DNA from 3 places in the Pseudomonas cerasi genome. Region 3 is predicted to be linked to each of the others. Evidence: predicted binding sites of a transcription regulator. Region 3 holds the regulator's gene; each other region holds the start of a gene.

Region 1 (7,314 bases), on a different contig from region 3:
TCATAAGATAGTTCTCTAGCCTATTCGCTGTCAGATGGGTAGCTTACCAAGCCCATTACGAAACCTGGCTAACGGATAAAGGGCTCACTACTCTTCAGCCTTTCCAGCGCGAGCATCATGCAGAGAAATGAATCAACATTTCTACACGACAGCAGAACGCATCCAGCAATTGCGGCAGCTCGAACGCGGCCTTGCTAACCTGGTCCCCTTCTCAATACTTATGGGACTTGCACAAACGCCCCATTATGAAGATGCACTGCGTCGCACTAGGATCCTGCTGGAAACCGGTTTTAATCAAGCAGACCTGACCAGCTTGGCACGCGCCATTCCGGACGTTTTTCATCGGGGTCGAGACTGGGAAGCACAATACCTGGTTAAAAAGCCGGATGGTTCCTGGGGCTTTTCCGAAGAATACCTGAACATTCAAGCACGGCTTGGTCCCGTCATGCGGGCGGTCGATGCCTTGCGCACGCTTGGGTATTACTGAGCAAGCAGCACCGCATAACGGCCCGGCGGACACCGACTATGAGCAATCATAAAAAAACCGGGATTAGCCATCGACTAATCCCGGGGTTTTCAGCAGCCTAAGCGTGTTTACGAGCAGTCCTCAGACATTAAAGCCGAAACTTGCCCACTTCCGTCTGCAGGCTGGTGGCGAGGGTCTTCAGGCCGCCGCTGGTCTTGAGCAGTTCCTGAACCGACATGTTGTTCTGTTCAGCCATTTGCGCGGAGCGCTCGACGTTACGTGCGACATCCTGGCTCGCTGCGGTTTGCTCACGCAGTGCGAAGGATATCTGGTCGACCACCTGCAGAACCTTGCCCGAACTGTCGCGAATCTCGATGATCGCCTGACCGGCGGTGCCCGCCATTTCGACGCCTTCGTTCACTTCCTGAACGCCGCTGCGCATGCTTTCGACGGTCTCCCGTACGCCCGCCTGAATTTTCTCGATCATTCCGGCGATTTCCTTGGTGGATTTGCCGGTGTTCTGCGCCAGCAGGCGCACTTCATCGGCAACCACTGCGAAACCACGGCCCTGTTCACCGGCACGAGCAGCTTCGATGGCCGCGTTGAGTGCCAACAGGTTGGTCTGGTCGGCAATGCCCTGAATCACGCTGACGATCGATGAAATGTGCTCGGAGTGCTGACCCAGGCCTGCGACCTGAGTAGAAGACAGCTGCACGGTCCGGGCGATGCCATTCATGCTGGACAAGGTGTTTTCGATGACCTGCGCACCATCTTTCGACTGCTGCCCCGAACGGCTGGCGAGTTCATGCGCCTCGTCGGCGTTTTCGGAAACGTGATGGATGCTGACGGTCAGCTCTTCGATCGTGGCCGCCATCGCCGAGGCGGACGTCGACTGCTCCTGGATCGCACCGGACAGTTGCTCGGACGCACCGGAAATCTGTTGTACGGCAACGACCAGTTGATTGGCGGCCTGGCTGATCTGTTGAATCATCTCGCGCAGACGATTCTGCATACGATCAAAAGCTTTCGGCAGTTCATCGTGACTGCTGGTGTCGATCACGGTATCCAGCTTGCCATTGGCAATTGCTGTTGCGGCATCAATGGCCAGTTGCAGGCGCGCCGTGGTGCTGCGTCCCAGTGCCGCGGCCAGTATCATCGCCAGAACGGCAGCTGCCAGGCCACCGCACATCAGGATCATGATCGCGAGCCGCTTGGCATCCGCCATTTCCTGGCTGCGTTGAAGCAGCAACTTCTGCTCGGTGCCGCTGATCTCAGCCAGCAGAGCGCGCATGCTGTCCATTTTGGCTTTGTCAGCCCCCGAGGTGATGCGTGCATCCAGTTCATCATCAGCCGCATTGCGTGCTGTCAGATCGCGGCGCAGGGCGATGATCGGATTGATATCCTCGTCAAGCCAGCGCTTCTGGGTTTCACCCAGTGCAGCCAGGCGGCGCTGCTGCTCCGCATTGTCGGCTGTCAGGCGCTTGAGCGAATCGAGCTCTTCGGTGAAGCGCTTTTCCCCCGCCACCAATGGCTCCAGAAACGCATCCTTCGAGGCAATGACAAAGCCGCGCATGCCAGTTTCGATATTGATCAGCTGTTCAAGGGCAAGTTGAGCTTCGCTCAGCACCTGGTACGTATGGACATTGCTGTTGGTGGCTTCCTCGACCTGCTCGAAGCCTCTGTAAGCACTCGCGACAAGGACGGCGATAAATACGATGATCGCGGCAAAGCTGAAGTAAAGCTTTTGCGAGATGCTGAGTTTGCTGAACATGATGTCGATCCTGAACATAGCCGTTCCGTGGCTTGCATGGTGGGCGTTATCGCTCGTAAAAATAGGCTGAACCAACTTTTATGATTGATGTCATTGAGATATTACTCATGTCGCCCGCCAGCTCAGTAACTTTAGAGACCGTCATTTCATCGAACCTGAATAAAGGCTCTAATCCCACCCAACCTGTTGATATTAAAGGTTAAAAAATTTTTATTAGACTTGGCATTTCATTCGCTGTACGACTCAAAAAACTTGACGATCCAGTTTTTATGACGTCAATTTTTTGCCTCTGATAGTCAAGGCATGTTCTGATCGCGACAGCTGAGATGTCGCTGCACAACAAGTAATGCCAGTAAAAAGTAATACTTTATTCTTCCACTCCCATTGGCCGTATGGTCCGGCAAACGCATGCTGACGCTCTTGAAAGTGGCACTTTTTGGCTGATACGGGGACAGATGTTGAGAACTGACGTTCTCTTTCTGGTCCCCGTAAGCCGACGCATCTGTCCAGATACAGCGCGTCATTACAGAGTGACTTCCCGTTCTGGAAGATCAAAACCAAGTGACCTTCCTTTTCACCCTTACACGCTCCGCTGCGCTGTCAGCAATTCCGGATGGTGTGAAAACAGTTGCAAAAACGCCCCGCCCAACGCGCAACCGGCCATCACGAAAAAGCACACGGTATAACCGCTGAGGCTGGTCCAGCCGCCGCCCATGGAAATCAGCGTCCCCATCAGCACCGGGGCAATACCGCCGCCGATGAACATCGCCGTGGTGATGATCCCGTTGGCTGTAGAGGTTGCCGAAGGTTGTGCAGAGTCGGAAGCGACTGCGTAGTAGATGGGCCAGACGGCATTGGCGACCAGGCCGAAAAGCAACTGCACGGCGATGACGATCAGGATGGTGTTGGCGAAGTAAAAGGCCCCGACACTGAGCGCCATCCATATGCCACAGATGATCAAGGTGATGCGCCGGCCGATGATGTCCGACAGCGAAGGCCAGATCAGTTGCCCGAGAATGCCGGTCAACGTGAACACCACGCTCATCCCCGCCGACTCGGCCAGCGACAGGTTGAGGATGTTGTACAGATAGGCCGGCAGAACAATATTGACGCCCATGTACACCACCTGCGTGAGCAGGGTGTTACCGGCAGTCAGGGCGATATTGCGGTTACTCAGCGTCGCTTTTACCGACTTCCAGACCTGGCCTTTTACATTGGTCGACGGCGTGCTGTCCGGCGGGGTCATGCCTTTGGCAGCGATGTCCACGTACAGTTGAGTAATGCGCTCGGCCGTGGAGTAGCGTGCCCAGAAGATCATCAGTGGCAACGCAACCACGAAGGCGAAGAAGAACACATAACGCCAGTTTTCCTCACCGTAGGTGCTGATCACGAAACTGGCGACAATGCCGCTGAGCATCGCGCCGATGGGGTAACCGGTATGGTGCGCGCCCAAGGCAAAACCACGGCGTTCAACAGGCCACCACTCGGCAGTGTTGCTGACGCCGACCGGTTCGCCCCAGCCAGCGCCCAGGTTCACCCCGACCCGCAAGGCAATGAAACTGGCGAGGTTGCCACTCAATGCCTTGAAGCCCGACAAAAACGACAGCGCGGTGTAACCCAGTACCAACGGCACCTGAAAGCGCGCCCGTTTCCAGCCCCCGCCGTAACGATCACTCCAGATGGAGCCGGGTATATCGAGAACGGCCAGCGCCAGCATGACCACCGTAGCTACCGTCCCCCACTGGTCCGCAGACAGGTCGAAATGCTTGGAAATCGTTGGGCCCAGACGCAAGACGATCTCGCGATCGTAGGCATTCAGAATCCAGATCATCCAGCAGACCAGCAACGACACCCACGAAAAACGATGAATCTTGCCCAGCGATGCGTTCTTGTTATTTGGCATGGGAAATCTCCAGGCGTGCCGCACACGCCCCTGCGAGAAAGGGTCCAGTCGTCCTTAACGTTCAGGTTCAGTCTGTCGACGGGTTAACTGGCAAAGCGCCGCTCGGCGATGCCTTTCACACCCAGTCCGGTGATGGCGAACAGGGCACCGCGTTGCTGGCCATCTTCCGGAAAGCGCGGCAATGGCGGCTTGGCCATGGAGGTGACAAACAATGTGTCCAGATTCGGGCCGCCGAAAGTCAGACTGGTCACTTTTTTCACCGGCATGTCGATGATGCGATCCACCTGCCCGTCGGGGGTGTAGCGCACCAGTTTTCCGGCATACACCAGCGCTTGCCACAGACAGCCTTCGGCATCCACGGTGCAGCCATCCGCCGCCCCTCCGCCTGAGGTGTCGACCTTTGCAAACGTACGTCTGTCGGCGACTGCGCCGCTGGCGTTGTCGTAATCGTAGGTCCAGATCTCCCCTGACCAGGTGTCGGCGAAATAAAAGGTTTCCCCGCCCGGACTCCAGCAAGGACCGTTCGACACGATGATGTCTTCATCCAGAGTGTGCAGGCTCAGGTCCGGATCGAGGCGATACAGCTTGGCGCTGGCCTGATCCTCCTGCGTGTCCATCGAGCCCACGATGAACCGGCCCTGCCGATCGACCTTGCCATCATTGAGTCGATTGTTCGGCAGCCCCGGTTCGGGGTCGACGATCAGCTCGAGATCACCGCTCGGCAAGTCAAGGTTGTAGATACCCGTCTGCAACGCCACGAGCGCCGCATCGCCGTGCTTGCGCAAGGCCATGGAGCCGATTTTCTGACCGACATCCCAGGCGCGCAGTTCGCGCCCGTCGTTGGTGCAGCGCAGAACGCGGCCGTCGAAGCTGTCGATCCAGTACAGGCGCTGTTGCTCGACATCCCAGACCGGGCCTTCGCCCAGCGTGGTCTTAACGTCGACAACGATTTCGATACGCATTTTTCACCTCTGTCTTGTTGTTATTGAGATGACACATTTTGCGACGACTAGAAATTAACCTTGTCCTGTCCCTTCAGATCTAGCATTTCACGGGCTTGGTCCGGCGTTGCCACCTGCCCGCCCAGCGCTTCGATCACCGTGCGGATACGCTTGACCTGATCGGCATTGGACGCCGCCAGTTTGCCCGGTCCATCCCACAACGAATCCTCCAGACCGACCCGCACATGGCTGCCCATCGACAGGCCCATGGTGCCCAGCGGAATCTGATTGCGACCGGCCCCCAGGATCGACCACTGATAGGCATCGCCAAACAGGCGATCAGCCGTACGGCGCATATGCGCCAGGTCTTCAGGATGCCCGCCGATACCGCCACGCAAACCGAATACCGACTGTATGAAAATCGGTGCCTTGAGCAACCCGCGCTGCAGGAAGTGCGCTGCGGTATACAGATGACCGATGTCGTAGCATTCAATTTCAAAGCGTGTGCGGTTTTCGGCGCAGGTATTGAGGATGTGCGCGATATCGCGGAAGGTGTTGCGGAAAATCCGGTCGTCGCTGTCGGCCAGATAAGGACGCTCCCAGTCGTGCTTGAATTCGCTGTAGCGATCCAGCATTTCGTACAGCCCGAAGTTCATTGACCCCATGTTCAACGAGGCCAGTTCCGGTTTGAGCTGCGCCACCGGCTGCAGGCGCTCTTCCACGCCCATGGTCGGCGCGCCGCCGGTGGTGATATTGATCACCACGTCGCTCTTGGCCTTGATCTGCGGCAGGAACTGCCGAAACAGATCGACATCCTGACTGGGCCTTCCGTCATGTGGATCGCGGGCGTGCAAATGAACGATCGAGGCTCCGGCCTCGGCGGCACCGATGGCTGCATCGGCTATTTCCTGCGGCGTGATCGGCAAATGAGGCGACATCGACGGGGTGTGGATCGCACCCGTCACTGCGCAGGTGATGATGACCGGACGTTTCTTGGGCATGAGCATTCTCCATTCTTGTTGTTGGCGAGAAGTCTGATGTGGAACATGACTCGGAAGATGTCCGGTCATCGTTGCTATCGGGCCGAATCCTCAGAGGTACTCGACGTTGCCATCCACACTGATGGCCTGACCCGTGACGTTGCGGGCGGCGGGCGAACACAGAAAGAGCGCCATCGCAGCAACATCCTCGGCGGTGACCATGCGCTTGAGCGAAATCTTTTTCAGGTACTCCTCGCGCATCTCCTCCTCCGGCACGTTCATCTGCTGTGCACGGGCCCGAATCACCCCGTCCATGCGCGGACCTTCGACGATACCCGGCAGCAAGGCATTGACGCGGATATCACTTTCCCCCAACTCGGACGCCAGCGACTTCATCAGCCCGACAATCGCCCACTTGGTCGCGGCATACGGGGTGCGCCAGGCATAGCCCAGGCGACCAGCGACCGAAGCGATATGGATCAGGTGTGCGTTGGGTGAGGCCTTGAGCAACGGCACCGCGTGATGAGCGAAGCGGTACTGCCCAGTGAGATTGATATCAATGGTGCGCTGCCACTCTTCTTCGCTGATAGCATCGATACCTGCCGTAGGGCCAGCGATTCCGGCGTTATTGATCAGCACATCAAGACCGCCGAACTGTTCACGCTGCACCCTGAACACCGCTTCGATCTGCACCGGATCAGCAACGTCTGCGCGCGTGGCAACGCTGCCTGGATGGCGATCAAGGAATGCCGCAATGGCCGCCTCGCTGACATCACACACATGTACCTTTGCCCCGGCTTCCATATAAGCCGCCGCCAACACCTCACCGATCCCGGCCGCACCACCGGAAATCAGGACGCGCAGCCCTGTGTAGGGAACCAGCCGATTGAGAACACTCATGCTTTTTTCACTCCCGAGACCCGCGACCTGGAGCGGTCGCTCTTTGCGATCAGGCGCGTCAGAGAATCAGCCGCCTGCATGATGTCGTCGGTGACCGCTGCACGAGCGGCCGCCCCATCACGCGCCGCCAGCGCCTCGACGATACGGTTGTGTGCTTCCATCGAACGCTGAAGATGCGCCTTGTCAGGCGCAACCAGCGCGAAACACGGACCGATGTGCAGCCAGAAATTCTCCACTGCTGCCACGATGAGTTCGGCCTTGGCCACCGCGTAAATGCGCCGGTGAAAGGCAAAGTTGGTCCACAGATAGAGCGCGACATCAACGCTGTCAGCAGCCGTCTGCATCTGCCCGCA
Region 2 (7,314 bases), 550 kb from region 3:
GCAGCGCCATGGGCAGAACGCGGTAGCGGTCTATCAGGGCAACCCCAGCGTGCATAACTACGGGTTGATGACCCACAGCAATTACTTTCTCGGTCTGCTCAAGACCCGCAATCGTTTTTCGGCGACGTCGGTTGATCAGTTGCCGCACCACCTCACCAGTTTCCTGATGTACGGCCACGGCATGCTGTTGCCGATTCCGGATATCGATCACACCGACTTCATGCTGATTCTCGGCGGTAATCCGTTGGCGTCCAATGGCAGCATCATGACGGTACCGGATGTCGAAAAACGTCTGAAAGCAGTCCAGCAGCGCGGCGGCAAACTGGTGGTCATCGACCCGCGCCGCAGTGAGACGGCTGCCATCGCTGACCAGCATCTGTTCGTACGTCCGGGCGGTGATGCGGCGTTGCTGTTCGGGCTGCTCAATACGCTGTTCGAGGAGGGGCTGACCCGCGAGAGCCATTTGCCTGTCGACGGCCTGGAGCAGGTTCGCCACGCCATTGCCGGTTTCACCGCAGAGGCCATGAGCCCGCGCTGCGGTATTGCTGCCGAACAGATCCGGCAACTGGCGCGGGACTTCGCGGCCGCTGACAAGGCGGTGTGTTATGGGCGAATGGGCGTGTCGACTCAGACCTTCGGTACGCTATGCCATTGGCTGGCACAACTGATCAATCTGGTGACTGGCAACCTGGACCGCGTGGGTGGCGCGCTGTGCACAGAGCCCGCCGTCGACCTCGTCAGCTCGACATCCGGTGGTCATTTCAATCTGTGGCAAAGCAGGGTGTCCGGCCTGCCGGAGTATGGCGGCGAGTTGCCGGTTTCGGCGCTGGCCGAGGAAATGCTCGTGGAAGGGGAAGGGCAGGTTCGCGCGTTGGTGACCGTTGCGGGTAACCCGGTTCTGTCGACGCCCAACGGCCGTCAGCTGGAGCAGGCGCTCGAAGGGCTTGAGTTCATGCTCAGCATCGATCTTTACATCAACGAGACCACTCGCCACGCCGACTTGATTCTGCCGTCCACCTCGACGCTGGAGAATGATCACTACGACACCACCTTCAACACCCTGGCCGTGCGTAACGTCACGCGCTTCAATCGGGCCATTTTTGACAAGCCCGAAGGTGCGCTGCACGACTGGGAGATCTTCGTCGGGCTGGCCAGCGCTTTTGCTGCCAAGGCCGAGCGAGCGCTGAAACCCACGTTGCCGCCTGCGCAGATGATCGATCGCGGGCTGCGTGCAGGTCTCTATGGCGATGCATCACCCCATAAGCTGTCACTGGAAACCCTGGACAGTCATCCGCACGGTCTTGATCTGGGGGCGTTGAAGGCCAATCTTGCAGAGCGCTTGAAGACCGCCAATGGGCGCATTCAGGCCGCGCCTGAGGTGATCATGGCCGACCTGGCGCGCTTTGCTGCCGAGCCTGCTCCCCAGACCGACGAGTTGCTGCTGATTGGCCGCCGGCATGTGCGCAGTAACAATTCCTGGATGCACAACTACCATCGGCTGGTGAAGGGCAAACCCCGGCATCAGCTGTTGATGCATCCTGACGATCTCGCGTGCCGTGGTCTGAGCGACGGCCAGCAGGTTCGCGTCAGCTCCCGGGTCGGGATGATCGAGGTTCAGGTGCTGGGCAGTCTGGACATGATGCCCGGGGTGGTCAGCCTGCCGCACGGTTGGGGGCATTCACGTGCGGGAGTAAAGATGGCGATCGCGCAGAGCCTGCCTGGCGTCAGTGCCAATGACCTGACCGACGAACGGCAACTCGACGTGCTGTCCGGCAACGCGGCGTTGAACGGCGTACCGGTGCAGGTCGTGGCGTGTTAAGCCTCAAGACAGAGCGTCATGCTCGGGATTTCGTTACAATGCGCCACCGTGCCGACAACTGAGTCGGATATTTCAGCCGAGGTGCTCCATGGATATCATCGAAACGATCAAAGAGCAGATTGCCAACAACACCATTCTGCTTTACATGAAAGGCGCTCCGAACGCTCCGCAATGCGGCTTTTCGGCCAAGGCTTCCCAGGCATTGATGGCGTGTGGCGAAAAGTTTGCCTATGTCGACATTCTGCAAAACCCTGAAATCCGCGCCAACCTGCCAAAGTACGCCAACTGGCCGACTTTCCCGCAACTGTGGGTTGCCGGTGAGCTGGTCGGTGGTAGCGACATCATTACCGAGATGATGGCTGACGGTTCGTTGCAGACGCTGGTCAAGGAAGCATCCGCCGCCAAGGCCGAGTAAAGCCTCGCGCAGAGCGTCGCACGATAGTCGCGATTATCGCTTCGTACGTTCCAGCCTGGTTTTACGCACAAGAAAAAGCCCGCTCTCGATTGAGGCGGGCTTTTTCATTGCGGCGCTATGGGGGAATCAGTCACCCATCTGCGACTGCAGGTAGTTCTCGATACCGACTTTTACGATCAGACCCAGCTGAGTCTCCAGCCAGTCGATTTGCTCTTCCTTGGGCTCAAGGATGTCTTCCAGCAGCTCACGGCTGCCGAAGTCACCGACGGTCTCGAAGTGAGCGATCGCGGCTTTCAGATCGGCCAGACCTTTTTGCTCGATCTTCAGGTCGCACTCCAGCATTTCCTTGGTGTGCTCACCGATGAGGATCTTGCCCAGGTCCTGCAGGTTTGGCAGCCCTTCCAGAAACAGCGTGCGCTTGATCAGCTTGTCAGCGTACTTCATCGCATGGATGGACTCTTTATATTCGTGGCCACCCAGCTTTTTCAGACCCCAGTCTTCGTACATGCGCGCATGCAGGAAATACTGATTGATAGCGACCAGCTCGTTCCCGAGGATCTTGTTGAGATGCTGGATGACGGTAATGTCGCCTTTCATGTTCGAGGTCCTGCCGGTGGCTTGTGTATATAAGTGCCGAGTGTGAGCTGAGCTTAAACGCCTGTCAAACCTAAGTTGTTGAATAATAAGTGAAATTAAATAGGAATAAGAATGTTTGAGTTCCGCATCTTGACGCTAAGCGCTTGAATTACAGGCATAAAAAAACCGGACGCGGTGTCCGGTTCTTTAAAAGAGGGGATTCAAGCAGCTGAAAATTTTGCTGGATAGGCCAGCAAGGCATGGCTGGTTTGCAGCTCGGTCAGCGTATCACGCACCACTTCCTTTGCCAGGCAGGCGCATTTTCCACATTTACTCGCAACGCCCAGTGTTTCACGGACTTCACGATAACTGCAGCAGCCTTCCAGAATTGCATCCCGGATTTGACCGTCGGTGACACCTTGGCAGAGGCAAACATACATAAGCTATGGACCGTCGCTGGTTTATTGCTTGGTGCCGAGGAGCTTAATGTTAATGAGAATGCTTGTCAAAACTGTTTTGGGTTGTATTCAGGTCGAGCGATGAGCGGTTGTTTTCGCAGGAATCGCATTACCGGTCGGCCTCGGGATGGTCGAGTTCCGGACATGAAAAAACCGGCACAAGGCCGGTCCATTCACAGACGTGACGACCTCAGTCGTCGAAATCTTCCCAGCCGCCCATTTCTTTCCAGCGATTGACGATGCCGCAGAACAGCTCGGCCGTCTTCTCGGTGTCGTAACGGGCCGAGTGCGCCTCGCGTCCGTCGAAGTCGATGCCGGCAGCCTGACAGGCCTTTGCCAGCACAGTCTGACCATAGGCCAGGCCGGCGAGGGTGGCGGTGTCGAAGCTGGAGAACGGGTGAAACGGGTTGCGCTTCATGTCCATCCGCGCAACCGCGGCATTGACGAAGCCGAGGTCGAAGCTGGCGTTGTGGCCTACCAGCACCGCACGTTTACAGCCATTGGCCTTGAGGGCCTTGCGCACGCCGCGGAAGATGTCGTTCATCGCGGTTTCTTCGCTGACAGCCATGCGCAGCGGGTGATCGAGCTTGATGCCGGTGAATTCCAGCGCCGCCGCTTCGATGTTGGCACCCTCGAACGGTTCTACGCGGAAGAAATAGGTGTGTTCCGGGAACACGAAGCCTTTTTCATCCATGCCGATCGTCACCGCAGCGATTTCCAGCAAGGCATCGGTGGCTGAATTGAAACCGCCGGTTTCTACGTCGACGACCACGGGCAGGTAGCCGCGAAAGCGCGCCGCCATCGGGTGACGGGAACCGCCGCCACCGCCGTGGCCTTCGTGTTCGTCGTCAAAATGATCTTCACTCACGCGTGTTCCTCCAGACGCCAGCGCAGCTTTTCACCAGCGCGCAGCGGGATAACAGTCAACTCGCCAAACGGCAGGCTGGCAGGGGCGGTCCACTCGTCACGCACCAGCGTGATGGTGTCCTGATTGGCGGGCAAGCCGTAGAACGCCGGACCGTGGAGGCTGGCGAAGCCTTCCAGCTTGTCCAGAGCGTTACGCTGCCCGAAAGCTTCGGCATACAACTCGATGGCTGCGTAGGCGGTGTAGCACCCGGCGCAACCGCAGGCGTTTTCCTTGGCATGCTGGGCGTGCGGCGCCGAGTCGGTGCCCAGGAAGAACTTGCCGCTGCCGCTGGTGGCCGCGTCGAGCAGGGCCGTCTGATGCGTATTGCGCTTGAGGATCGGCAGGCAATAAAAGTGCGGACGAATCCCGCCGACCAGCATGTGGTTGCGGTTGTACAGCAGGTGATGCGCGGTGATGGTCGCCGCGACATTGGCTGAAGCCTCATTGACGAACTGCACCGCTTCACCGGTGGTGATGTGTTCGAACACCACTTTGAGGGTCGGGAAGCGCTCGACTACACGACGCAGGTGCTCATCGATGAAGACCTTCTCGCGATCGAACACGTCGATTTCGCCACGTGTCACTTCCCCGTGCACCAGCAGCAGCATGCCGACTTCGGCCATGGCTTCGAGAGCAGGAAAGATCTTGTCGATACTGGTGACACCGGAATCGGAGTTGGTGGTCGCGCCAGCCGGATACAGCTTGGCCGCATACACGAAACCACTGGCCTTGGCGGTGCGGATGTCGTCGGGCGTGGTCTGGTCGGTGAGGTACAGCACCATCAACGGCTCGAAGCGGCTGCTGGCCGGGCGTGCAGCCAGAATGCGCTGGCGATAGGCATCGGCTTGCTGCGCATTGCGCACCGGAGGCACGAGGTTGGGCATGATGATTGCGCGGCCAAAAGTTCGCGCTACGTCAGCAACGGTATGAGGCAAGACAGCTCCGTCACGGAGGTGAATATGCCAGTCGTCGGGACGCAGGAGGGTCAGGCGGTCAGACATTGGGGATTCCAGGCGGGTCAAACTCGCTGGGAATGCTACCGGAAAAGACTCTCTCAGGCATCCGCTATCAAGTTTTGCATGAAGTTACCGATAGCTCCCTTGTCAGTCGGTAATTTTCTGTTTCGCGTTCATTTCCAGTGGAGCCTCCCGTGCGCCAGCGATATTTAGCCCTGCTCAGCCTGTTTGCCAGCCTCCCGGCGATGGCTATCAGTTTCCAGACGCGTCTGGAGAGCATCGAGTGGAAGGTCGAAGGCGATCAGTTCGAGTGCCGTCTGACTCAACCGATCACCGACTTCGGTGCCGGTGAGTTCGTGCGCCGCGCGGGCGAGCAGGCGACGTTTCGCCTCAAGGCTTCGTACAACATGCTCGGTAACGGCTCCGCGACATTGCTGGCCGCTGCGGCACCGTGGCAACCGGGTCGCGGCGATATCAACCTGGGATCGGTGCGCGTCAGCAATGGCGACATTCCCTTCAATACCTCCCAAGCCCAGGCCGGACGTCTGATCAGCGGTCTGATGGACGGTCGCAGTCCGCTCATTCGCCACTACACGCGAGACGGCGGCCAGATGGAGGTGCGTCTGCTGCCGGTCAAGTTCAGCAAGGCATTCAGCGATTACCAGGCATGCACTGCCAAGCTGTTGCCGATGAACTTCGATCAGATCAAACAGGCCGAAGTGGGTTTCCCGGGCGGCGGTATCGAGCTGGATGCGCGTGCCAAAGCGCGTCTGGACAACATGGTGGCTTATTTGAAGGCCGACCCGACAGTGAATCGTATCGAACTGGACGGCCATTCGGATAACAGCGGCAATCGCCTCACCAACCGTGACCTGTCCCGCCGTCGCGCGCTGGCGGTCATGGATTATTTCAAGGCTCAAGGCATACCCGAGCAGCAAATCACCCTGCGCTTTCATGGCGAGCGCTACCCGCTGGCGCCCAACACCAATGAAGCCAATCGTGCGCGCAACCGTCGGGTGAACGTGCACCTTGAGCGCGTCGCGCCCGATGAGCGCCCGGTGCCGGTTGCGTCTGCCAGCGCAGCACACACTTCTTAAGACCTGTAAAAGGCTCCTGCCAGACGTCGCCTTGTCGTCACAAGCTGTCGCGCCCCTGTAAATTTGCCGGTTTGAACGGTAGAATCAGCGGTTTTCCGTACAACCCGGTGGAGTGATGGCATGGCGGACGTAAACAAGGTAGTTCTCGCGTATTCCGGTGGCCTGGATACTTCGGTAATCCTCAAGTGGCTGCAAGATACGTACAACTGCGAAGTGGTGACCTTTACCGCTGACCTGGGTCAGGGTGAAGAAGTCGAGCCGGCACGCGCCAAGGCGCAGGCCATGGGCGTGAAAGAAATCTACATCGATGACCTGCGCGAAGAGTTCGTGCGTGATTTCGTCTTCCCGATGTTCCGTGCCAACACCGTCTATGAAGGCGAGTACCTGCTGGGTACCTCCATCGCCCGTCCGTTGATCGCCAAGCGTCTGATCGAGATCGCCAACGAAACCGGCGCTGACGCCATTTCCCACGGCGCAACCGGCAAGGGTAACGATCAGGTGCGTTTCGAGCTGGGTGCCTACGCACTCAAGCCAGGCGTGAAGGTCATTGCTCCATGGCGCGAATGGGATCTGCTGTCGCGTGAAAAACTGATGGACTACGCCGAGAAGCACAACATTCCCATCGAGCGTCACGGCAAGAAGAAATCCCCGTACTCCATGGATGCCAACCTGCTGCACATTTCTTATGAAGGCGGCGTGCTGGAAGATACCTGGACCGAGCACGAAGAAGACATGTGGCGCTGGACCAAGTCCCCTGAGGACGCGCCAAACGTTGCGACCTACCTTGAGCTGACCTATCGCAATGGTGACATCGTTGCGCTGGATGGCGTCGAAATGACCCCGGCCACTGTGCTGGCGACCCTGAACCGCATCGGTGGCGAAAACGGTATCGGCCGTCTGGATATCGTTGAGAACCGTTATGTGGGCATGAAGTCCCGTGGCTGCTACGAGACGCCTGGTGGCACCATCATGCTGCGTGCTCACCGCGCCATCGAATCCATTACCCTGGACCGCGAAGTCGCCCACCTCAAGGACGAGCTCATGGCCAAATACGCCAGCCTGATCTACACAGGCTACTGGTGGAGC
Region 3 (7,314 bases):
AAGCGCACGCTTGCCGATGTCATCGAGGGGCGTTGTGAGTTACGCGACGTGCTGTTGCAGGGGCCGGGCGGGGTTCGAATCGTACCCGCTGCTTCCGGCACCCAGAGCATGGTGCATCTGTCGCCCGCCCAGCATGCCGGCCTGATCCAGGCGTTCAGCGAGATTGGTGACAACCTCGATGTGCTGGTGATCGACACGGCTGCCGGTATCGGCGAGTCGGTGGTCAGCTTCGTGCGCGCCGCTCAGGAAGTGCTGCTGGTGGTGTGCGACGAGCCCACGTCGATCACCGATGCCTACGCCCTGATCAAACTGCTTAACCGCGATTACGGCATGAACCGCTTCCGGGTGCTGGCCAACATGGCACAGAGCCCGCAGGAAGGGCGCAACCTGTTCGCCAAGCTGACCAAAGTGACGGATCGTTTTCTCGATGTTGCGCTGCAGTATGTAGGTGCCGTGCCGTACGACGAGTGCGTACGCAAGGCGGTACAGAAACAGCGCGCCGTCTACGAAGCATTCCCGCGTTCCAAATGTGCACTGGCCTTCAAGGCCATTGCCCAGAAGGTTGATACCTGGCCGTTGCCAGCCAACCCGCGGGGTCATCTCGAGTTCTTCGTTGAGCGACTCGTTCACCAGACCAGTGCAGGGCCTGTGCAATGACTGCGAGCGGCTACCAGATGTACAGCAAGGCTTCCCGTAATTCACAATACGAGTTGATCGAGCGCTATGCGCCACTGGTCAAACGTATCGCTTATCATCTGCTGGCGCGCTTGCCGGCCAGTGTGCAGGTCGAGGATCTGATCCAGGCCGGCATGATCGGCCTGCTTGAAGTCTCCACCAAGTATGATTCCACCAAGGGTGCGAGTTTCGAGACCTATGCCGGCATTCGCATCCGGGGTGCGATGCTCGATGAGGTGCGTAAGGGGGACTGGGCGCCACGCTCGGTACACCGTAATACGCGTATGGTCAGTGACGCAATTCGGGCAATTGAAGCTAAAACCGGCCGTGACGCTAAAGATCACGAGGTTGCGGCCGAACTCCAGTTGAGTCTCGATGATTACTACGGGATTTTGAATGACACCTTGGGCAGCCGCCTCTTCAGTTTCGACGACCTGCTGCAGGACGGCGATCATGAAGGGCTGCACGAGGATGGCGCAAGCGGATCGCTTGAGCCGTCGCGCGACCTGGAAGACGAGCGCTTCCAGGCTGCGTTGGCCGATGCAATTGCCAATCTGCCAGAGCGCGAGCGTCTGGTGTTGGCGCTGTACTACGACGAAGAGCTGAACCTCAAGGAAATCGGAGAGGTTCTCGGGGTCAGCGAATCGCGGGTCAGTCAGTTACACAGCCAGTGCGCAGCTCGTTTGCGAGGGCGTTTGGGGGAGTGGCGAGCGCGTTGACAGGCAATGTGCGGTCTATGGCCGCGCGTTGACTGCAAGCCGGCTGTGCAGAGCGTTACGTGGTAACGGGGTGGACCCGTCAGAAGCCTGTCAGGTATTGCCTCGATGGGCTTGTTTCTCAGGTCCTTGCCTGTTGTTGTGCCAAGCCCGTCGTCGTTTCGTACAGCCGGGGGTGTGCTGTGCCAGTATTGAGTGAACAGCGTGTTCAGGTGCTGAATGCGTTAAAGACTGCTTGGAGGTCGAATTGGACAAGAACATGAAAATCCTCATCGTTGATGACTTCTCAACGATGCGGCGGATCATCAAGAACCTTTTGCGTGATCTGGGGTTTACCAACACATCGGAAGCGGACGATGGTCTGACCGCATTGCCGATGCTGCAGAGCGGTGCCTTTGACTTTCTGGTGACGGACTGGAACATGCCTGGCATGTCCGGTATCGATCTGCTGCGCGAAGTCCGCAAGGACGAACGCCTCAAGAGCCTTCCCGTGCTGATGGTCACTGCCGAAGCCAAGCGTGAGCAGATCATTGAAGCTGCCCAGGCTGGGGTGAACGGTTATGTAGTCAAGCCATTCACTGCCCAAGCCCTGAAAGACAAGATCGACAAGATCTTTGAACGCGTCAATAGCTGATGCAAGCCGCGAGGGCGCTATGGATAACAATGATTCGATGGCCGACTTTGAGTCGACCTTAAAAAGACACGCGCAGGAACTTGTCACCAGCCTTGAAAAGGGTCGTTTCGGTGACGCTGTGCAACTGATCCACGAACTCAACCAGACACGCGACCGCGGCCTTTATCAGGAAGTGGGCAAGCTGACTCGTGAGCTGCACAGTGCAATCGTAAACTTTCACATCGATCCGCACATGCCTCAAGCCGAGGAAGTGTCGCAGATCACGGATGCTACCGAACGCCTGTCGTATGTGGTGAGGCTGACCGAGAATGCGGCCAACCGCACCATGGACCTGGTGGAAGAGAGTACGCCGGTCATGAACGGCCTGAGTTCCGACGCCAAGGCGTTGAGCGATGACTGGGGACGTTTCATGCGCCGCGAAATCGGTGCCGAAGAGTTCCGCGAGCTGGCCAAGCGGGTCGATGGTTTTCTGACGCGTACCGAGAAGGAAACCCATCAGGTTTCCGCGCATCTCAACGACATTCTGCTCGCCCAGGATTACCAGGACCTTACCGGTCAGGTCATCAAGCGTGTGACGCAACTGGTGACCGAAGTCGAGAGCAATCTGCTCAAACTGGTGCTCATGGCCAGTCATGTCGATCGCTTCGCAGGCATCGAACATGACGAACAATCCATCCTCGATGAAAAAGATCCTAAAAAACATCTCACTCAGGGTGAAGGTCCGCAGATTCATGCCGATAAACGTGAAGACGTCGTATCCGGACAGGATGATGTAGACGATCTGCTATCGAGCCTCGGCTTCTAAGATCTGTAGACGGTTAATTTTAGGGAGCACCCCATGAGCTTCGGCGCCGATGAAGAAATCCTTCAGGATTTTCTGGTAGAGGCCGGCGAAATTCTGGAGCAGTTGTCAGAGCAATTGGTCGAGCTGGAAAGCCGACCGGATGATGCTGATCTGCTCAATGCAATTTTTCGCGGTTTTCACACTGTAAAAGGGGGCGCCGGCTTCCTCCAGCTCCATGAGCTGGTGGAGTGCTGCCACATCGCCGAAAACGTGTTCGACATCCTGCGCAAGGGTGAGCGTCGCGTTGATTCCGAACTGATGGACGTGGTCCTGGAAGCACTGGACACCGTCAACAGCATGTTCGGTCAGGTACGTGAACGGACTGACGTAACTCCGGCGACGCCAGAACTGCTGGCCGCGCTGTCGCGTCTGGCCGAGCCACAATCCGCCGACGAGGCCGCGGCTCCCGAGCCAGAGCCCGAGCCGGTGGTCGAAGTCCAGGCTGCTGCGGTTGCAGAGCCAGCGGCTGGCGACGAGATTACCGATGATGAATTCGAGCAACTGCTCGATTCGCTGCACGGCTCCAGCCCGGTGTCTGCAGCGCCTGCACAGGCGCCAGCAGCAGCGGCTGCGCCGGCGGGTGACGAAATCACCGATCAGGAATTTGAATCCCTGCTTGATCAGTTGCATGGCAAGGGCAAATTTGCGGCCGATGCTGCAACCGCTCCGGCCCCTGCACCTGTGGCGCAGGGCAGTGCAGCGCCTGCCGGTGACGAAATCACCGACGACGAATTCGAAGCGTTGCTCGATCAACTGCACGGCAAAGGTTCGTTTGACGCCGCGGTAGCGACGCCAGCAGCTGCTGCACCCGTAGCCGTTGCTGCCAAGGCGCCCGCTGCTGCGGCCGCGTCGGACGAAATCACCGATCACGAATTTGAAAACCTGCTCGACGAATTGCACGGCAAGGGCAAGTTCGAGCCTGAGGCGATTGTTGCCAAGGCATCTGCTCCGGCAGCCGCAGCGGCTGCTCCGCCACCGCCGCCACCTGCTGCCAAGCCTGCTCCGGCGCCTGCTGCGAAAGCAGAGCCGGCCAAACCTGCTTCGGCGCCAGCCCCTGCGCGCGCTCCTGCACCCAGCGGCGAAAAGCCGGTGGCGACAGAAGCCGAAACCACGGTTCGTGTCGATACCGCCCGACTGGACGAGATCATGAACATGGTCGGCGAGCTGGTGCTGGTGCGTAACCGCCTGGTACGCCTGGGTCTCAACAGCGGCGATGAAGCCATGTCCAAGGCGGTTTCCAACCTGGATGTGGTCACCGCCGATCTGCAGACTGCGGTGATGAAAACCCGCATGCAGCCGATCAAGAAAGTCTTCGGTCGCTTCCCGCGTCTGGTTCGCGACCTGGCTCGCCAGCTCAAGAAAGAGATCAACCTGGAGCTGGTCGGTGAAGAGACCGACCTCGACAAGAACCTCGTAGAGGCGCTCGCCGATCCGCTGGTCCACTTGGTGCGCAACGCTGTCGACCACGGTATCGAAACGCCGGAAGAGCGCGAAGCCACGGGCAAGTCCCGCGGCGGTCGTGTGATCCTTTCGGCGGAGCAGGAAGGCGACCATATCCTGCTGTCGATCTCCGATGACGGTAAGGGCATGGACCCTAACGTCCTGCGCTCCATTGCTGTGAAACGCGGCGTCATGGACAAGGATGCAGCCGATCGGTTGAGTGACACCGATTGCTACAACCTGATCTTCGCGCCGGGCTTCTCGACCAAGACCGAGATTTCCGATGTGTCGGGTCGCGGTGTGGGCATGGACGTGGTCAAGACCAAGATCTCCCAGCTCAATGGCTCGATTAATATCTATTCGACCAAGGGCCAGGGTTCGAAGATCGTCATCAAGGTGCCGTTGACCCTGGCGATCATGCCGACCCTGATGGTGATGCTGGGCAACCAGGCCTTCGCTTTCCCGCTGGTCAACGTCAACGAAATCTTCCACCTGAACCTGTCGACTACCAACGTGGTTGATGGCCAGGAAGTGGTGATCGTACGTGACAAGGCCTTGCCGCTGTTCTACCTCAAGCGCTGGCTGGTCAGTTCTGCGGCTCATGAGGAACAGCACGAAGGGCACGTAGTGATCCTGACGGTCGGCACTCAGCGCATCGGTTTTGTCGTCGATCAGCTGGTCGGTCAGGAAGAAGTGGTCATCAAACCGCTGGGCAAGATGCTGCAAGGTACGCCGGGCATGTCGGGCGCCACCATCACCGGTGACGGTCGCATTGCCCTGATTCTCGATGTACCGAGCATGCTCAAGCGTTACGCCGCACGGCGTATCTGAACCCGGGGTTGCGGGCAGCCTGGCTGCCTGCGACACCTATTGGAGTGTTTATGGCAGTCAAGGTCCTGGTGGTGGATGATTCCGGTTTTTTCCGCCGCCGCGTTACGGAAATTCTTTCTTCGGACCCCAACATTGTAGTTGTCGGCACCGCCACCAACGGCAAGGAAGCGATTGAGCAGGCGCTGGCACTCAAGCCGGATGTCATCACCATGGACTACGAAATGCCGATGATGGATGGCATTACGGCAGTTCGCCACATCATGCAGCGTATCCCTACCCCGGTATTGATGTTCTCGTCGCTGACGCACGAAGGTGCGCGCGTGACGCTGGATGCTCTTGACGCCGGTGCGGTGGATTTCCTGCCCAAGAATTTCGAAGATATCTCGCGCAATCCGCAGAAGGTCAAGCAACTGCTGTGCGAGAAAATCAACAGCATTTCACGCAGCAACCGCCGTTCCAGCGGCTTCGGTTCAGCCAGTGCAGCTCCGGCCGCACCGGCTCCTTCGACGTTGTCCAGCCGCGCGTCTGCGCCAGCCCCTGCACCTGCCAGGACGGTGCCGTCACGCACGGCGACACCTGCTGCGGCTCCGGCTGCTCCGGCCACTCATGCGCCGGCGCACCCGACTACTTCAGGCACAGCCAAGCGTAAGGCCTACAAACTGGTGGCCATCGGCACCTCAACCGGCGGTCCGGTCGCGCTGCAACGGGTGCTGACTCAATTGCCAGCCAATTTTCCGGCACCACTGGTGCTGATTCAGCATATGCCTGCGGCGTTTACCAAGGCATTTGCCGAACGTCTCGACAAGCTCTGCAAGATCAGCGTCAAGGAAGCGGAAGACGGCGACGTGCTGCGTCCTGGCCTGGCGCTGCTGGCGCCGGGTGGCAAGCAGATGATGGTTGACGGGCGCGGTACGGTGAAGATTCTGCCGGGCGACGAACGTCTCAATTACAAGCCGTGCGTCGACATCACCTTTGGCTCGGCTGCCAAGTCCTACGGCGACAAGGTGCTCTCGGTGGTCCTGACTGGTATGGGTGCCGACGGCCGCGAGGGCGCGCGACTGCTCAAGCAGGCCGGCAGTACCGTGTGGGCGCAGGATGAAGCGAGCTGCGTGATTTATGGCATGCCGATGGCCATCGTCAAGGCCGAACTCGCGGATGCGATCTACAGCCTCGACGACATCGGTCGGCACTTGGTAGAGGCCTGTCTCTGATGGATGTACTGAGCCTTATCGGTCTGATTCTGGCGTTTGTCGCAATCATTGGTGGTAATTTTCTCGAAGGCGGGCACCTCGGTGCCTTGCTCAATGGCCCGGCAGCTCTGATCGTGCTGGGCGGTACGCTCGGTGCTTCGCTGTTGCAGTCGCCGATGAGTGCGTTCATGCGTGCCATGAAAATCATCCACTGGATCATTTTCCCGCCACGTATCGATCTGCCCGGTGGGGTTGACCGGGTCATCGGCTGGAGCATGACCGCCCGCAAAGAGGGCTTGCTGGGTCTTGAAACCGTAGCCGATTCCGAGCCCGACGGTTATGCCCGCAAAGGGTTGCAACTGTTGGTCGACGGTGCCGAGCCTGCAGCGATTCGCAGCATTCTTGAAGTGGATTTCATCACCCAGGAAACCCGCGATATCCAGGCTGCGAAAGTATTCGAAAGCATGGGCGGCTACGCGCCGACCGTGGGTATCATCGGCGCGGTCATGGGCCTGATTCATGTCATGGGCAACCTGGCTGACCCCAGTCAACTGGGCAGCGGTATCGCCGTCGCCTTCGTTGCCACGATCTATGGCGTGGCCATGGCCAACCTGATCCTCCTGCCAGTGGCGAATAAGCTCAAGGCCATCGCCCACCGTCAGGCGCGCTATCGCGAAATGTTGCTTGAAGGTCTGTTGTCCATCGCCGAGGGTGAGAACCCGCGCTCCATCGAACTCAAGCTGCAAGGCTTCATGGAGTAACAGCGCATGGCTCGCCGTCGTCAGGTCGAAGAACATGAAAATCACGAACGCTGGCTGGTGTCGTATGCCGACTTCATTACCTTGCTGTTCGCGTTTTTCGTGGTGATGTACTCGATTTCCTCGGTCAACGAAGGCAAGTACAAGATTCTGTCCCAGGCATTGGTCGGTGTGTTCAATGACACCGAACGCACCATGAAGCCGATCCCCATCGGTGAGCAGCGCC

Evidence for each region. Region 3 encodes FliA, which starts transcription of late flagellar genes. Its sites were predicted from a motif close to CTAAAGTTTNNNNNNNNNNNGCCGNTAA; they were not measured.
Region 1: a site for FliA is predicted at 2,345-2,372, ahead of PI739_RS05955 (methyl-accepting chemotaxis protein). Genes of this name have one in related genera too.
Region 2: a site for FliA is predicted at 5,243-5,270, ahead of PI739_RS12660 (flagellar protein MotY). Genes of this name have one in related genera too.

The regions. Positions count from the first base shown of each region.
Region 1 covers NZ_JAQJVM010000001.1:1,380,275-1,387,588, reverse strand. The annotation lists gene PI739_RS05960 (hypothetical protein) at 128-487, shown strand; gene PI739_RS05955 (methyl-accepting chemotaxis protein) at 615-2,237, opposite strand; gene PI739_RS05950 (MFS transporter) at 2,818-4,140, opposite strand; gene PI739_RS05945 (SMP-30/gluconolactonase/LRE family protein) at 4,224-5,102, opposite strand; gene PI739_RS05940 (3,5-dioxohexanoate:acetyl-CoA acetone transferase) at 5,150-6,082, opposite strand; gene PI739_RS05935 (SDR family oxidoreductase) at 6,173-6,961, opposite strand; gene PI739_RS05930 (GntR family transcriptional regulator) at 6,958-7,314, opposite strand, start outside.
Region 2 covers NZ_JAQJVM010000002.1:793,103-800,416, reverse strand. The annotation lists gene PI739_RS12690 (molybdopterin oxidoreductase family protein) at 1-1,819, shown strand, start outside; gene grxD (Grx4 family monothiol glutaredoxin) at 1,908-2,234, shown strand; gene bfr (bacterioferritin) at 2,361-2,831, opposite strand; gene PI739_RS12675 (bacterioferritin-associated ferredoxin) at 3,032-3,250, opposite strand; gene rnt (ribonuclease T) at 3,459-4,136, opposite strand; gene pyrC (dihydroorotase) at 4,133-5,176, opposite strand; gene PI739_RS12660 (flagellar protein MotY) at 5,326-6,228, shown strand; gene PI739_RS12655 (argininosuccinate synthase) at 6,349-7,314, shown strand, end outside.
Region 3 covers NZ_JAQJVM010000002.1:238,509-245,822, reverse strand. The annotation lists gene fleN (flagellar synthesis regulator FleN) at 1-657, shown strand, start outside; gene fliA (RNA polymerase sigma factor FliA) at 654-1,394, shown strand; gene PI739_RS10210 (chemotaxis response regulator CheY) at 1,651-2,025, shown strand; gene PI739_RS10205 (protein phosphatase CheZ) at 2,045-2,830, shown strand; gene PI739_RS10200 (chemotaxis protein CheA) at 2,864-5,140, shown strand; gene PI739_RS10195 (protein-glutamate methylesterase/protein-glutamine glutaminase) at 5,191-6,351, shown strand; gene PI739_RS10190 (flagellar motor protein) at 6,351-7,091, shown strand; gene motD (flagellar motor protein MotD) at 7,098-7,314, shown strand, end outside.